Regions from separate parts of the Provencibacterium massiliense genome, predicted to be linked through region 3. Evidence: predicted binding sites of a transcription regulator. Region 3 holds the regulator's gene; each other region holds the start of a gene.
What was found. Region 3 encodes Rex, which represses fermentation and respiration genes when NADH is low (regulators of the CRP and FNR family bind a similar motif). Its sites were predicted from a motif close to ATTGTTAANNNNTTAACAAT; they were not measured.
Positions count from the first base shown of each region.

Region 1: fucO (lactaldehyde reductase) is a predicted target of Rex. The motif match lies at 2,036-2,055, and genes of this name have one in related genera.
Region 2: adhE (bifunctional acetaldehyde-CoA/alcohol dehydrogenase) is a predicted target of Rex. The motif match lies at 2,173-2,192, and genes of this name have one in related genera.
Region 4: B5477_RS14540 ((2Fe-2S) ferredoxin domain-containing protein) is a predicted target of Rex. The motif match lies at 1,961-1,980, and genes of this name have one in related genera.

Region 1 covers NZ_FWCH01000012.1:164,309-168,268, reverse strand. Annotated here, with positions in the region: gene B5477_RS05835 (alpha/beta hydrolase) at 82-789, shown strand; gene fucO (lactaldehyde reductase) at 843-1,991, opposite strand; gene B5477_RS05825 (TetR/AcrR family transcriptional regulator C-terminal domain-containing protein) at 2,125-2,676, opposite strand; gene serS (serine--tRNA ligase) at 3,070-3,960, shown strand, end outside.
Region 2 covers NZ_FWCH01000012.1:1,814,479-1,818,438, forward strand. Annotated here, with positions in the region: gene adhE (bifunctional acetaldehyde-CoA/alcohol dehydrogenase) at 1-2,105, opposite strand, end outside; gene sigK (RNA polymerase sporulation sigma factor SigK) at 2,429-3,127, shown strand; gene B5477_RS13805 (SIS domain-containing protein) at 3,172-3,960, opposite strand, start outside.
Region 3 covers NZ_FWCH01000012.1:1,558,044-1,562,003, reverse strand. Annotated here, with positions in the region: gene B5477_RS12555 (hypothetical protein) at 1-351, opposite strand, end outside; gene B5477_RS12550 (isocitrate/isopropylmalate family dehydrogenase) at 596-1,756, shown strand; gene B5477_RS12545 (redox-sensing transcriptional repressor Rex) at 1,855-2,493, shown strand; gene B5477_RS12540 (GNAT family N-acetyltransferase) at 2,535-3,074, shown strand; gene B5477_RS12535 (helix-turn-helix domain-containing protein) at 3,410-3,640, shown strand.
Region 4 covers NZ_FWCH01000012.1:1,967,377-1,971,336, reverse strand. Annotated here, with positions in the region: gene B5477_RS14545 ([Fe-Fe] hydrogenase large subunit C-terminal domain-containing protein) at 1-1,667, opposite strand, end outside; gene B5477_RS14540 ((2Fe-2S) ferredoxin domain-containing protein) at 1,668-1,937, opposite strand; gene B5477_RS14535 (thioredoxin domain-containing protein) at 2,548-2,820, shown strand; gene B5477_RS14530 (4Fe-4S dicluster domain-containing protein) at 2,857-3,960, shown strand, end outside.

The DNA.
Region 1 (3,960 bases), 1.4 Mb from region 3:
CGGGCCGGTTGACAACGCCGCGCGCAGGCCGTAAACTGGGGATTATCAGGCCCGCGAGCGGGCGGAACGGAGTATTTTGCTATGCAGCTGATCCAAACGGAATTTACCATTGGCGCCCTTCCCGCCGCCCTCTGGGGCGAGGGGCAAGAGGAGGTCATCGTCGCCGTCCACGGAAATTTTTCGAGCAAGACGGACACCCCTATCCGGCTGCTCGCCGAACATGCCGCCGGGAAGGGCTGCCAGGTACTGAGCTTCGATTTGCCCGGGCACGGGGCGCGCAGGGAGGAGGTCACCCCCTGCAAGGTGCAGACCTGTGTTTGGGAGCTGTGCGGGGTGCTGCGCTACGCGCGGGAGCGCTGGAAGCGCGTCGGCCTCTTCGGCTGCAGCATGGGGGCCTATTTCGGCCTGCTCGCCTGCCAAGGCCTGCCGCTGGAGCGCTGCCTCTTCCTCTCCCCCGTCGTCGACATGCAAAAAATCATCGAGGGGATGATGGCGCAGTTTCACGTCACGCCCGGGCGGCTGCGCGCCGAGGGCGAAATCCCCACCCCCATCGGGCAGACGCTCTACTGGGACTATTACCGCTATGTCTCAGAGCACCCCGTCACCCGCTGGGACGCGCCCACCGCTATTTTGTGCGGCAGCGAGGACGACATGAGCGGCCGCGGGGACATTCAGGCCTTCGCGGAGCGCTTTCATTGCAAGCTGGACGTCCTCAAGGGCGGCGGGCACTACTTCCACACCCCCGGGCAGCTCGCCTACTATGAAGGCTGGTTAAAGAGAAATCTCTAAATAACGGCAAAATCCCCAAGGACCGCGGTCCTTGGGGATTTCTTCTGTCTTTTTTAAAGGAGGGAGAGGTAGAGCTCCTTGATCTCCTCGACGCTGGTCTCGCGCGGATTGCCCGGGCGGCAGGCGTCGGCATAGGCGGACTCGGCGAGGAACTGCACGTCCTCCTTCTTCACGATTTCGCGAAGGTTCTGCGGGATCCCCACGTCGGCGGCTAAATTCCGCACCGCGTCCACAGCGGCCTTGCGGTACTCCTCGACGCTCATCGTCTCGGTCCCCTCGACCCCCATCGCCTTGGCGATGTCGCGGTACTTTTCCCCGGTGGCGGGGGCATTATACTCCATCACGGTCGGCAGGATGATCGCGTTGGCGATCCCGTGCGGGGTGTCGTAGAGCGCGCCGAGCGGATGGGCCATCGAATGCACGATCCCCAGTCCCACGTTCGAGAAGCCCATGCCCGCGACGTACTGGCCGAGCGCCATCCCCTCGCGGCCCTCCTTGGTATTCTCCACCGCCCCGCGCAGCGAGCGGGCGATGATCTCGATCGCCTTGAGGTGGAACATGTCCGAAAGCTCCCAGGCCCCGGCGGTGATGTACCCCTCGATCGCGTGGGTGAGCGCGTCCATGCCGGTCGAGGCGGTCAGGCCCTTCGGCATGCTGGACATCATGTCCGGATCGACGACGGCAACCACCGGGATGTCATGCGGGTCGACGCAGACGAACTTGCGGTTCTTCTGGGCGTCGGTGATGACATAGTTGATGGTGACCTCGGCCGCGGTGCCCGCGGTGGTCGGCACGGCGATGATCGGCAGGCACTTATTCTTGGTCTCGACGGCCCCCTCGAGGCTGCGCACATCGGCGTACTCGGGATTGGTGACGATGATCCCGACCGCCTTGGCGGTGTCCATCGAGGAGCCGCCGCCGATGGCGATGATATAATCCGCCCCGCAGGCCTTGCAGGCGGCGACCCCCGACTGGACGTTCTCGATGGTCGGGTTCGGCTTGATGTCGCTATAGAGCTCGTAGGGCAGGTCCGCTTCCTCGAGCACCGCGGTCACCTTCTGGGTGACGCCGAACCGGAGCAGATCCGGGTCGGAGCAGACGAAGGCCTTCTTGAGCCCCCGGCCCTTGACCTCGGGGGCGATGCTCTGGATCGCGCCCGCGCCGTGATAGGAGGTTTCATTGAGTATAAACCGATTGACCATAAATAACCACTCCGTTTCTTATATTTTTAAGGAAATCCTCAGGTTCTGATAAAATAATAACAATATAAAAACCCGGCTGCAAGTGACAAATTGGCCCGGCTGTCACTTTTGTGACAACCGGGCCAAGGTGTAACTATTGCAGATCGCTGAGCAGCAGCCGCAGCCGCTCGGGCATGGCCTCGATGAGCAGATCGACGATCTCCTCGGGAGGCTGCCGCATACCGGTGGTGGCCCACTTGACGGTCATGTCGATCGAGCCCTTGCAGTACATCTCGAGCAGGAAGCGAACGTCCCCCTCGAGCGGGCGGCCGGTCTTTCTCGTGATGATCCCGGTGTAGAGGGATAAAATACTCTCGTAGTCGTAGGCCAGGATGGAGTTGCAGTCCCGTGACTTGAAGGCCTGGGCGAAGAAGCTGCGCTCGGCCTTGATGAAGCAAAACTTTTTGAGCAGCCCCTCGCGCAGGGTATAGCTGACCCCCATCTGCTTAAAAGATTTTTGCGCCAGCCGCTCGAAGTACCAGTTGACCAGGTCATATTTGTCCTTAAAATTGCGGTAGAAGGTCTGGCGCGACAGGCCGCACTGCGCGCAGATATCCTTGACGGTGATCCTGTCGAGTTCGGCGTGCTCCATCAGCGTCTTGATCGCCCTGGCCAACTCGTATTTCGTCTTGTCCTGCTCCTTCATGCAGCCGCCTCCTTACGATTGATCCCTGTTGGGATTATTTTATCATATTTTGAAGGCGGATTCATCCATTTTGCTTGCAACCCGCGGGAAAATTGTATATAATAGGGAACAGTTCCCAATCCTAACAGAATCAGGGCAAATGCGTTTGAAGGAAGCTATGGCCCCATCCCTTCCAAACAGAGAGCCGGTGGCGGGTGCGAACCGGCGGGAGAGACGGCTTATCCACTTCCCGAGCGGCCGGCGACGAGCCGGAGGGGCGGTACCCCTTATCGTACCAACGAGCGGCGGGCTTTCGGCCCGCAATTTGGGTGGCAACGCGGAGTCTTTCGTCCCATACGGTGTATGGGTCGGGGACTCTTTTCATTTTGTAAGAAAATAAGGGAGGACTAGAAAATGCTGGATATCAATCTATTGCGCACCAATCCCGAGCTGGTCAAGGAGAACATCAAAAAGAAGTTCCAGGACGAGAAGCTGATCCTGGTGGACGAGGTCGTCGAGATGGACAAGCGCTTCCGCGAGGCGAAGGGCAAATGCGACAACCTGCGCAGCCAGCGCAAATCCATCAGCAAGGAGATCGGCATGCTGATGGGCAAGGGGCAAAAGGAGGAGGCCGAGCGGACCAAGGAAAAGGTCGCCGCCATCGCCCAGGAGCTCGAGGAGACCGAGCGCCTCGAGGAGGAGCTCACCGCCGAAATCCGCAAGCGCATGCTCGTCATCCCCAACATCATCGACGAGAGCGTGCCCATCGGGAAAGACGACAGCGAGAACGTCGAGGTCGAGCGCTTCGGTGAGCCGAAGGTGCCCGACTTCGAGGTGCCCTACCATGTGGACATCATGGAGAGCCTGCGCGGGATCGACCTCGACTCGGCGCGCAAGACCAGCGGCAACGGGTTCTATTACCTGTGCGGGGACATCGCGCGGCTCCACTCGGCCATCCTCTCCTACGCGCGGGACTTCATGATTGACCGTGGCTTCACCTACTACGTCCCGCCGTTCATGATCCGCTCGAACGTGGTCACCGGCGTGATGAGCTTCGCGGAAATGGAAAACATGATGTACAAGATCGAGGGCGAGGACCTCTATCTCATCGGTACCAGCGAGCACTCGATGATCGGCAAGTTCATCGACACCATCCTGGAGGAGGACGCCCTGCCCCAGACGCTGACGAGCTATTCGCCCTGCTTCCGCAAGGAGGTGGGCGCCCACGGGATCGAAGAGCGGGGCGTCTACCGGATCCACCAGTTCGAGAAGCAGGAGATGATCGTGGTCTGTAAGCCCGAGGAG
Region 2 (3,960 bases), 260 kb from region 3:
TCGTCGGTGTTGCCATTCTTATAAGCGCGCGGCAGGTACTCGAAGACCATCTCGATCGCCTGCATGGCAAGGCCGTCGGTGTAGTCCGAGGAAAGGATCGAAACATAAGCCTCGATCGCGTGGGTCAGCACGTCCAGGCCGGTGTAGCAGGTCGCGCTCTTGGGCAGGGACATGACGAACTGCGGGTCGATGATCGCGACATCCGGGGTGAGCTCGTAGTCGGCCAGCGGGTACTTGACGTTCCCGTTCTCCTTGTCGGTGATGACCGAGAAGGAGGTGACCTCACTGCCGGTACCCGAGGTGGTCGGGATACAGACCATCTTGGCCTTGTCGCCCAGGTGCGGGAAGTGATAGGTTCTCTTGCGGATGTCGAGGAACTTTAAGCGCAGGCCGTCGAAGTCGGTATCGGGATGCTCATAGAAGAGCCACATACCCTTGGCCGCGTCCATGGCCGAGCCGCCGCCCAGTGCAATGATCACATCCGGCTGGAAGGCGTTCATCGCCTGTACGCCCTTCATGATGGTGGCGACCGACGGATCGGGCTCGACCTCGGAGAAGATTTCAGCGTGGCAGTATTCGGAGCGCTTTCTGAGGTAATAGAGGATTTTATCGACGTTCCCGAGCTTGACCATCATCGGGTCGGTGACGATGAAGGCGCGGGAGATGTCGGGCATCTTCTCAAGATACTGGATGGAATCTTTCTCGAAGTAGATCTTCGGCGGAATCTTGAACCACTGCATATTGACTCTCCTCTTGGCGATGCGCTTTTTGTTGATCAGGTTGACGGAGGACACGTTGGAGGTGGTGGAGTTGTGTCCGAACGAACCGCAGCCGAGGGTCAGGGACGGGGTGTTGGTGTTGTAGATGTCGCCGATGGCGCCCTGGGAGGACGGAGAGTTGGCGATCACGCGCCCGACCTTCATCTCCTCGCCGTAGGCGTGGCAGAGCTCTTCGTCGTTGGAATGGATGACCGCGCTGTGCCCAAGGCCGCCGAATTCGAGCATCTTCTTGGCCTTCTCAAAGCCTTCCTTGGCATCCTTGACCACGAAATAGGCCAGAACCGGGGAGAGCTTCTCGCGGGAGAGCGGGTAATCCGGGCCCACGTCGTCCAGCTTGGCGAGCAGGATCTTGGTGCCTTCCGGAACCTTGACGCCCGCCTGCTCAGCGATCCACCAGGCCGGCTGGCCGACCACGACGGGGTTGACCGACTGCTTCTGGGCGTTGATGACGTAATCGGAAACCTTCTTGATCTCGTCGCCCTTGAGGAAATAGCAGCCGTAGTAGGTCATGATCTTCTCAAACTGCGGCGCGATCTCCTTGTCGACGATGGCCGCCTGCTCGGAGGCGCAGATCATGCCGTTGTCGAAGGTCTTGGAGAGGATCAGGTCGTTGCAGGCGCGCTCGACGTCCACATTCTTGTTGATGTAGCAGGGCACGTTGCCGGGGCCGACGCCGAGCGCCGGCTTGCCGCAGGAGTAGGCGCTCTTGACCATGCCGGAGCCGCCGGTGGCCAGAATCATCGAAACGCCGGGATGGTTCATCAAAGCGCTGGTCGCCTCGATCGAGGGGTACTCGATCCACTGGATGCACCCTTCCGGGGCGCCGTGGGCGATGGCCGCATCCCGCAGGATCTTGGCCGCCTCGACCGAGCATTTCTGCGCGGAGGGGTGGAAGCCGAAGATGATCGGGTTGCGGGTCTTAATGCAGATCAGGGATTTGAACATGGTGGTGGAGGTCGGGTTGGTAACCGGGGTGACGCCCGCGACCACGCCGACCGGCTCGGCTACCTCGACGTAGCCCTCCATCTCGTTCTCGTCCACGATCCCGACGGTCTTCTGATATTTAATGGAATGCCAGATGTATTCGGTGGCGAAGATGTTTTTGATGACCTTGTCCTCGAACACGCCGCGGCCGGTCTCGTCCACCGCCATCTTGGCCAGGTTCTGGTGGTTGTCCAGCCCCGCGAGCGCCATCGCATGGACGATCTCATCGATCTGCTCCTGCGTCATGTGCATGAACGCCTCGAGCGCCTTGTTCGCGTTTGCCACCAGCTTGTCAATCATCGGGCCGGTTTCAACGGGAGCCTGGTTTTTCTTTTCTGCCATTTCTCTTCGTTCCTTTCTCAATCAATCTTGGGTTTATCTTGCGGCCTAAAGGTTCGGAATTACAATGATTGTTAATTCTTTAACAACAATATATCATGCTCCAGCCTGCATGTCAAGTGTATTCGTTAAAAAATTATCAAGAAATTTGCACCTTTTTTACTGCCGGATCCTGCTGGTCTTAGTGTACCATATTTTTCGCTCAAAAACAGGGGGCATCCGCTGTTTTTTTGATCGTTTTCCCGGGCCCGTTTGTCCGGTGCCGCCCCGTATAGTACAACCCATATACTTATATATAAGTAATCAGAGAAAAGGGGAAATCGGATATGTACTCGGCCTTGATATTGCTCTCTCTTTGCAACCTTTTATATTTTGCCCTGCACGTCACCGGCAGCGGCTCCTTCCCCCGTACCCTCAGCGCCAAGGAGGAGCGGGAATACCTGCTACGCGCGCGGGAGGGGGACACCGAGGCGAAGAATCAGCTCATCGAGCACAACCTGCGCCTAGTGGCGCACATCATCAAAAAGTACTACTCCAACTTCAAAGACCAGGACGACCTGATCTCGATCGGCACGATCGGGCTGATCAAGGCGGTCTCCACCTTCGACTGCGAGAAGGGGACCAAATTCGCGACTTACGCGAGCCGGTGCATCGAAAATGAGATTTTGATGCACTTCCGCGGGCGGCGCAAGTTCGCGCAGGACGTCTTCATCAACGACCCGATCGACACCGACAAGGACGGCAACTCGCTGACCTTCCAGGACATCATGACCGACGACAGCAACATCTATGACGAGATCGACCTGCGGATTAAATCCGAACAGCTGCACACCTTCATCGCGCAAAACCTCGCCCCGCGGGAGCGGGAGATCATCTACCTGCGCTACGGATTGCGCGGCCAGAAGCCGCTGACCCAGCGGGAGGTGGCCGATAAGCTGGGAATTTCGCGCTCCTATGTATCGCGCATCGAGAAAAAGGCGATCGGCACCCTGAAAAAGCTGTTTGAAAGCAAGACGGCTATCTAGGGAAAGGGCGGGACCGGAAATCCGGCCCTGCCCTTCATTTACATTTATTTCCCGCCGGGCGCCTTGGTGCCCATCAGGTCATAGTAATTACTAAAATATTCCGGGCTCTCCTCCCGGCCGATCACCGGCGGCAGCAGCGCCGCGATCACCTGGGCGGGGAGCATCTGCTCGAAGGGGGTGAAGTCCTCGTCCTCCACGCTGAGCAGGCTGAGGTTGCGCCCCTCCCCCAGGTCCTCGCCGAGGGAGACGACAAAGTTGTGCTCGGTGCCGTTTTTCTGAAATTCAATGAGGCGCAGCATCCGGTCGTGCTGCTCCCCGCGGCTGAGCAGCATGAGGGTGTAGAGCTCCTCGTCCAGCAGGTCGTCCGGCCCGTGGAGGTATTCCTCAAACTCGTAGCCCATCGCCGGATAGCGCACCGTCTCCACCAGCTTGAGCGCGCTCTCGGCCGCGATGGCGCTGGCCACGCCCTTGCCGATGATGGTAATCTTCTTCATCTGCTTGAGCTCCTCGAGGTTGCGCTCGTACCACGCGCGGGTGCGCCGGACGTTTTCCGGCATGGCCCGCACCTCCCGCTCAATTTTGAGGATATAGTCGTTGTAGCGCTCGGGTGCGATTGTGCCGGCCGCCTGCCCCGCCTCGAGCGCCAGCACATAGAGCGAAAGCACCGTGGCGTAGTAGCCCATCGTCTTGGCGCCGTTGTCCTCCTCGCCGCAGGCGATCAGGCAGCTCGCACCGCACTTGTCGTTTAAGACGCAGGCCTCCTGCGCACTCAGCGCCACCCAGGGGTAATCGCAGAAGCGCTCGACCGCGGCGGTGGTGTTGGTTGAGGAGCC
Region 3 (3,960 bases):
CACATGGGTGAACTTGCGCCACACGTCGCAGAGGATGGAATCCTCCCCCTGCGGCAGGCCGGTGAGGACGTTCTGGGTCTTGTTATGCTTGATAAAGCTGATGATCAGCTTGACGGGGTCGTCCCCGTAGACGATGTTCATGGTGGCGTCATGGCTTTTGGAGACCTTGTAAAGATGCTCGAGCGCCAATGGATTCTGCGGGTAGCGCCCACTCTGTACGCTGAAGACGCACAGCTCGGTCTTGGTAATATCCGCCACGGTCTGCCCCGCGTGGATGATCCGCTCGCACTGGAATTGGTTTGTCACCAGCACCACGGTTTTGGGCGTCGCCTCTTTGCGATTGGCCGTCATGGCATTCTCCCCAATCTGTATCGTTGCGCTGCGGTAACAGCGTTCCATCATTATTATAACGTATCTTTGTGAAGAAATCATTACTGGCCTGTATTTTTTCCGCACAGGCTGTCGCATAATGGAACTTGCAATGCAGTATAAAACTTATTGTCATATAATTGACAATCGTTCCCGATTATACTAAAATAAAACCATTGAAGGAAGGCCATGTGTTGATTTTGAGAAGACCCCCAGGAGGTTTACTGTGGAAGATAAGCTCAGCGGCGCCACCGCCCGTTTCGAGCAGCTGGTAAAAGACCAGCTCGCCCGGGTCGAGCGGATGAAGGCGCAGAAGGATTTCATTGACTATAAAACGCTCGACCCCATCATCATCGGGGTGTGCGGGGGTGACGGGATCGGCCCGGTCATCACCGGCGAAGCGAGAAGGGTGCTCGAGTACCTGCTCGCGGACGAGGTGGGGCGCGGCAAGGTGGAGTTCCGTTCGATCGACGGGCTGACCATCGAGAACCGCGCGGCGCAGCATAAGGCCATCCCGGACGACGTGCTGCAGGAGCTCAAGGCCTGCCACGTCATCCTCAAGGGCCCCACCACCACCCCGCGCGCCGGGGACCCCTGGCCGAACATCGAGAGCGCCAACGTCGCCATGCGCAAGGAGCTCGACCTGTTCTGCAACATGCGCCCGGTCAAGGTGCCCAGCGAGGGGATCGATTGGACCTTTTTTAGGGAGAACACCGAGGGCGCCTACGCGGTGGGCTCTTGCGGGGTGAACGTGGACGAGGATTTGGCGATCGACTTCGTGGTCACCACCACCGAGGGCACCGAGCGGATCGCCAAGCTCGCCTATGAGTTCGCGGATAAAAACAAAAAGGACCGCGTCTCGATCGTGACCAAGGCCAACGTCGTCAAGACGACCGACGGCAAGTTTTTGAAGCTCTGCCAGGAGATCGGCAAGCAGTATCCGCACATCACCACCGACGACTGGTATATCGACATCCTGACTGCCAAGCTGATCGACCAGAAGCGCCGGCGCGATTTTAGGGTGTTTGTGCTCCCCAACCTCTACGGGGACATCATCACCGACGAGGCCGCCGAGTTCCAGGGCGGGGTGGGCACCGCGGGCAGCGCCAACATCGGCAAGCGCTACGCCATGTTCGAGGCGATCCACGGCAGCGCGCCGCGCATGGTCAGCGAGGGCCGCGCCCAGTATGCCGACCCCTGTTCGATGCTGCGTGCGGCGGTGCTGCTGCTCTCCCACATCGGGTATCAGCAGCAGGCCGACAAGCTCGAGCGGGCGCTGGATATCTGCATGTATGAGGAGAAACGCCTGAGCGTCACCGGGCGGGACACCGGCGCGACCTGCGAGGACTTCGGCGACTATGTGATGGAGACGATCACAAAGCTCTAGAATTGACACCGCGGGGGCAGACAGGACCGTCTGCCCTCGATTGGTTCTTTCGACGGATGGTCGCAATATGGGAAAATGAAGGGTTGGAAGGTGAAATAGTGGCACGATATGAAGGGGTCTCCCCATCGGTGATCCGGCGGCTGCCGCGGTACTACCGCTTTTTGGAGGACCTGCAGAAAAAGGACGTGCACCGCATCTCTTCCCGCGAGCTCTCCCAGCTGATGAACCTGACCGCCTCGCAGATCCGGCAGGACCTCAACTGCTTCGGCGGGTTCGGCCAGCAGGGGTACGGCTACAACGTGGACGCCCTGCTCGGGGAGATCGGCAACATTCTGGGGCTACATAAGGGATACAAGGTGATCCTCATCGGGGCGGGCAATCTGGGCCTGGCGATCGCCAAGCACATGTCCTTCGAGACCAAGGGCTTCAACCTGATCGGGATTTTTGACAAGCAAAAGGAGCTCATCGGCATGCCGGTGCGCCATCTGGTGATCTCGGACGTGAACCGGCTGGAGAATTTCTGCAAGACCTTCTCGCCGCAGGTGGCGATCCTGTGCATCCCGCGCGAGGAAGCGCCCGAGCTGGCCGACCGGCTGGTGAACTACGGGATCAAGGGCTTTTGGAACTTCTCGCACTATGATCTGGCGATGGATTATCAGGACATCGCGGTGGAGAACGTCCACCTGGGTGACAGCCTGATGACGCTGTGCTACGAGATCAGCGAGATATTGGAATGACCACAGGCGGGCTGCGGCCCGCCTTTTTTAAAGGAGACAGCATGGGAGAAATTGTGATCCGCTCCCTCGGCGTGCGCGACTGCGTACCGGGCCTGCTGCAAAGTTTCGAGCGCTACCAGCAGGTCACCAGGGTCTGGCGCACCGTCGGCGGGGAGCAGAGAATTGTGGATTGCCCCTTCACCGAGCACTGGAGCGGGGAGGAGAAGGACGAACTGGTGAAAAACACGCTCCTGCCCACGCTGCAAGCTGGCGGCGCGCTCTACGCCGCCTACGACGGGGAGACGGTGGCCGGCTTCGCGCTGCTGGAGGGGGCGCCTGCGGGCAGCCGGGGGCAGTACCGCATCCTCGCCGAGCTCTACACCTCTTATCCTTACCGCGGCAGGGGTATCGGGCGCAGGCTCTTTTTGCGCTGTGCCGATCGCGCGCGGGAGATGGGCGGGCAGTATCTCTATATTTCGGCCCACTCGGCAGTGGAGAGCATGGCCTTTTACCGGGCGATGGGCTGCGTTCCCGCCGGGGAGGTCAATCAGAGGCTGGCTGAAAAGGAGCCTTGCGACTGCCAGCTGGAGTGTAGGATTTAGCGGGGTTTCGCCCCCGTACGACGACCCCTTTCTTTTGTTTGAAAAGAAAGGGGGAAAGAAAGCAAACAAAGGAGGGGGTACCCCTCCTTGACCACCCCACGCGCGACCACGCGCGGACTATACACGTTTTCGCACGCCGCGAAATGCGAAGCCGCCCCCGACGTATGTCGGGGGCGGCTTTTTGCCCGCGCAGGCAACTGATCACTACAACGATGGTGCCCTTTCCCGCGCAGGCGCTCTATAAAAGTAAATTTTGTTAGTGCAGTCTTAGTGCAAAAGAGCCCTTGCTTAAAAAAATAGGGTACTATTAATCTACATAAGGGGAGGTGGGAGTCTTGCAGGACAGGGAATATGGATATATAAAAATAAAACTGGAAAAGGTCATCCGGGAAAGCGGCCTAAGCAAAAACAAGGTGTCCCACTTTTCTGAAATGCAGCGCACGCAGCTAAACACCTATTGCAAGGGCGAGTTGCAGCGCGTGGATTTGGTGGTGCTGGCCCGGATATGCCATACGCTAAGCTGCAAAGTCCAGGACGTTCTTGAATATGTGCCGCCTCAAAGATGATTCACCTGGTGTGGTTGGCATTTCTTTTGCGGGCCGAGCTGCAACCCGGTTTGCAGCTGCTTGGCTTCGCGTTCTGCTGTGTCCGGCGGCGCAGTCAGCTTTGAGCAGTGCGTGAGGGGGAACATAAAAAGAGGGGGATACTTCCCCCTCTTTTTCGTCTTTTCAGAGCCCTTTTCTTTGAAAAGGGCTTAATCTTCTTCTACGTCGAAAAGGTTACTCGGGGCGTGAGGCGGACAGCCCCACAAACGAAACTCCCGGTGTACAGCCGAGGAAATCCTCGGCCACCGGCCGCCCCGACACTGCCGCGCGGCGGCCTCGGA
Region 4 (3,960 bases), 410 kb from region 3:
GTCAGCGCGACCTTGGTCTCGGCGGTCGTCTCGCCGAGGAGGCTTGCGATCTCCTGCGCCACGCGCATCTGCTTGTCGATGACCTTCTGCGCGGTTTCGACGGTGTGGTGGCGCATCTCCTCGAGCTTCTGCGCCTGGTGCTGCTGCTCGGAGATGTCCTTGACAAAGGCCAGGTACATGCGGTGCTCCTTTATGTAGACGATCGACTTTTCCACGCTGCGCCCGAGCTCGTCGAGATAGACCTTCTTTTCGATCGGCCGCTCGCTCTCTCGCGCCTGCTCGAAGCCGTCCTCGCCGTAGAAGGCGGCCATGAAGGTGCCCAGCACGTCGGCGCGCTTGACGCCGTAGATCTCCTCGGCGCGCGGGTTGAGCTCGATGACGTTCATCTCCTCGTCAAAGGCGATGATCGCGTTGGGGCTGTGCTCGATGACCATACTCGAAATATTCTCGGCGCGCTGGCGCAGGTAGGGCATGCACATGCTGACGTCGGCCTTGCCGCGCAGCACCGCAATCGCCTTGTCCCGGCAGGTGGGATAGCCGCAGGAGGAGCAGTTGAGCTCGTCCTCGGGCCCGAACTTGCCGATACTTTCCAGCACCCGGCGGATATCCTCCTCGCTGATTTCCTCGTATTGGGGCGCGCGGTTCTGGAAGACCCGCGGATAGGTGCTCTGCATTTCGGCGCTGCCCGCCACATGGCGGTCCTGCGCCTGATCCCGCTCGGTGAGCAGCGCCTCGCAGAGGGTGGCGTTGCGGTGATGCATGCGCAGCAGCGGGCCGCCCATGCAGCCGCCCGGGCAGAGGTTCATTTCGATAAAGAGCCCCTCGGGCTGCTCATCCCGGATCGAATCGAGCAGGGCGATACACTTCTCCGGCCCGTCCACCGCGATGGGCGTATACCCCGCGGTATCCTCGGGCGCCATCGTTTTTAAAATCCCGGTCGGCTTCGGATAAAGCCGCGCCACCGGGCTTTTGACGCCCACGGCTTCGGGGTCCTCCTCGCCGAGCTCGATTCCTTCCTCCTCGAGCCAGCGCCCGAGCGCCTCGAAGGTCAAAGCAAAGTTGACCATCCCGCCCGCGAGCGGGTCGTCCGACTCCTCCATCTTGGAGAGGCAGGGCCCGGCGAAGACCACCTTGATGTCCCCGTAGCTCTCCCGCATGAGCTTGGCGTGCGCCATCATCGGCGAGGAGACCGGGGCGAGGAGCTTGATGAGCTCCGGGTAGTGCCGCTCGACGAGCATCACGGCCGACGGGCAGGCGGTGGCGATAATGTTTTTCATCTGCCCCTGGCGCATGAGTTCGCCATAGCTGCGCGAGCACTCGGCCGCGCCGATGGCGGTCTCCTCCACCCCGCAAAAGCCGAGACGCTTGAGGGCGGCCGACACGGCGGAAAAGCTCTTGCCGCGAAACCAGCTCACCCAGGAGGGGGCCAGCGAAAGGTAGACCGGCTTGTCGCCGCCCACCAGCTGCCTCACCTGCGAAAGGTCGTCGCGCAGGATCCTGGCGTTCTGCGGGCAGCACTCGACGCACCTGCCGCACAGCACGCACTCGCCCGGGATGACCTGGGCCTTGTTGTCCTTGAATTCGATCGCCTTGACCGGGCACTCCCGGATGCATTTATAACAGCTCTGGCAATTTTTCGTGTTGAGCTTGATAATACTGCTGCTCATTTACGCGTCCTCCCCGTCGTTTTTCTTGGCCAGCGGGTAGATGTGCTGGTAAAACACATCCTGCGCGTTGGCAAAGCCCACATTCTGCACCGGCTCGCCGTTCACCGTGATCGAAATCCCCTGAAGGCACTGCCCCATGCAGAAGGAGGCCTTGAGCGCCACCTCGTCCTTCAGATCGTTTTTCTTGATCAGCTCCTCAAAGGTCTTGATCACCTGATAAGACCCCTTCATATGGCAGGAACTGCCCACGCACACCTTTACCTCCACCATTTGTCCGGTCCCTCCTGAACATGATTGTTAATAGTTTCACATTCTATTCCCATTGTACCGCATCCTTCGCCGCAGCGCAAGCCTTGGGGCGGACTTTTTGCAGGAAATCTTTCAAATTTTTCCCTTTTCCGGCCCGGCGCTTTGCGGCCGCGGCATAAACCTTACCCGGCTGTCCAAACTACCGGGGCGGCATACCTTTGGCCCCAGTATAACGGAAAGAAGGCGTGAAGGCAACCGGAGCTTTTCAATACCGAGAAAAAACCAGAAATGGACGGGATTTCATTTGACAGGCCCGCCGGGCTTTTAGTATAATAAGGTTAACAATACGGTGCGCAGCCAACCGGTGCATAAGGGGCGCTTTTCCCGGTATTTTACACGGGGAGGGGCCTTGACTTTGTATGGGGCCGGGGATATAATAGGAACTGATTGTTAAATAAATAACAACCTTCCGATCAGCTCCTGCCGCCAGGGACCGGGCGGCCACAAATCAAGCAGAGGGGCAAAGTTTGAAAGCTTGGTCTTTTAAACTTATGGTTTTTGCGCCTGGACGACGCCCGCCATTTCCTCCTTGCCGGCGGCGCAAATTCCCGAGAAAGGAATGGTCATAAGCATGAAAAAGGTTAACGTCGAGGTCTGCGTCTGCACACAGTGCGTGCTCAACGGGGCCATGCACATCATCGAGTCGATCGAGAGCCTCAAGAAGCTCAAGGTCCAGCTCAGGCTCAACACCCAGGTCAACATCACGACCTGCACCAACCTCGTCGAGGGCACCCATCCGGATATTTCCCCGGTGGTGCGGATCAACGGCGACCTGATCGAGAACGCCGACAGCGAAACGGTCATGGAGAGGATTATTGCAATGGGGCTCCCGGCAAAGAGCTGAGGGCCGGCTATTTTTTGTAGAAATGGGGTTTCATAGTTGAAAGGCATTTATACTCCCGTAACCAAGATCCGCCGCCAGATCTTCCAGGAGATCGCAAAGCTGGCGTTCGAGGGCGGAGACTATTCCCGCATCGAGGATATCCCCTATAAGATTATCCCGGGCGAGATCGCGACCTATCGCGACAGCGTCTTCAAGGAGCGGGCCATCGTCGGCGAACGGCTGCGCCTGGCCTGCGGGCTGGACGTGCGCCCCGCGGACAAGCATGCGCCCATCTCCCAGGGGATCGAGGAGAGCGCCATCGACGAGCTGGTCTACGAGCCGCCGCTGGTCAACGTGATCCCCTTCGCGTGCGAGGCCTGCCCGCCCAAGCAGTACTACGTCACCGACAACTGCCGCGGGTGCCTCGCGCACCCCTGTGTGAGCGTCTGCCCGGTCAAGGCGGTGTCTCTCAAGGACGGCAAGAGCCACATCGACAAGGACAAATGTATCAAATGCGGGCGCTGCGCGGAAAGCTGCCCCTACAACGCGATTGTTAAATTCGAGCGCCCCTGCGCCGCCTCCTGCGGGGTGGACGCCATCGAAAGCGACTACCTCGGACGGGCCAAGATCAACTACGACAAGTGCGTTTCCTGTGGACAGTGCCTGGTCAACTGCCCCTTCTCCGCCATTGCGGACAAGTCCCAGATTTTCCAGCTGGTCCACGCCCTCAAGGAGGGGAAGGAAATTATTGCCGAGATCGCGCCCTCCTTCGTCGGGCAGTTCGGCCCGCTCGCCACGCCCCAGCGGGTGAAGGACGCGCTCATCCAGCTCGGCTTTTCGGACGTCTATGAGGTGGCCATCGGCGCTGACCTCGGCGCGATCGCCGAGGCGGAGCACTACGTGCACGGGCTTTCCGAGGAGCAGCCCTTCATGGCGACCTCCTGCTGCCCGTCCTGGTCGGTGATGGCCAAGAAGTTTTTCCCCGAGATTGCGCACTGCGTCTCGACCGAGCTGACCCCGATGGTCGCCACTGCCCGGATCATCAAGAAGGAGCACCCGAACGCGCGGGTGGTCTTCATCGGGCCCTGCGCCTCCAAGAAGCTGGAGGCCCTGCGCCGCACGGTGCGCAGCGACGTGGACTTCGTCATCACCTACGAGGAG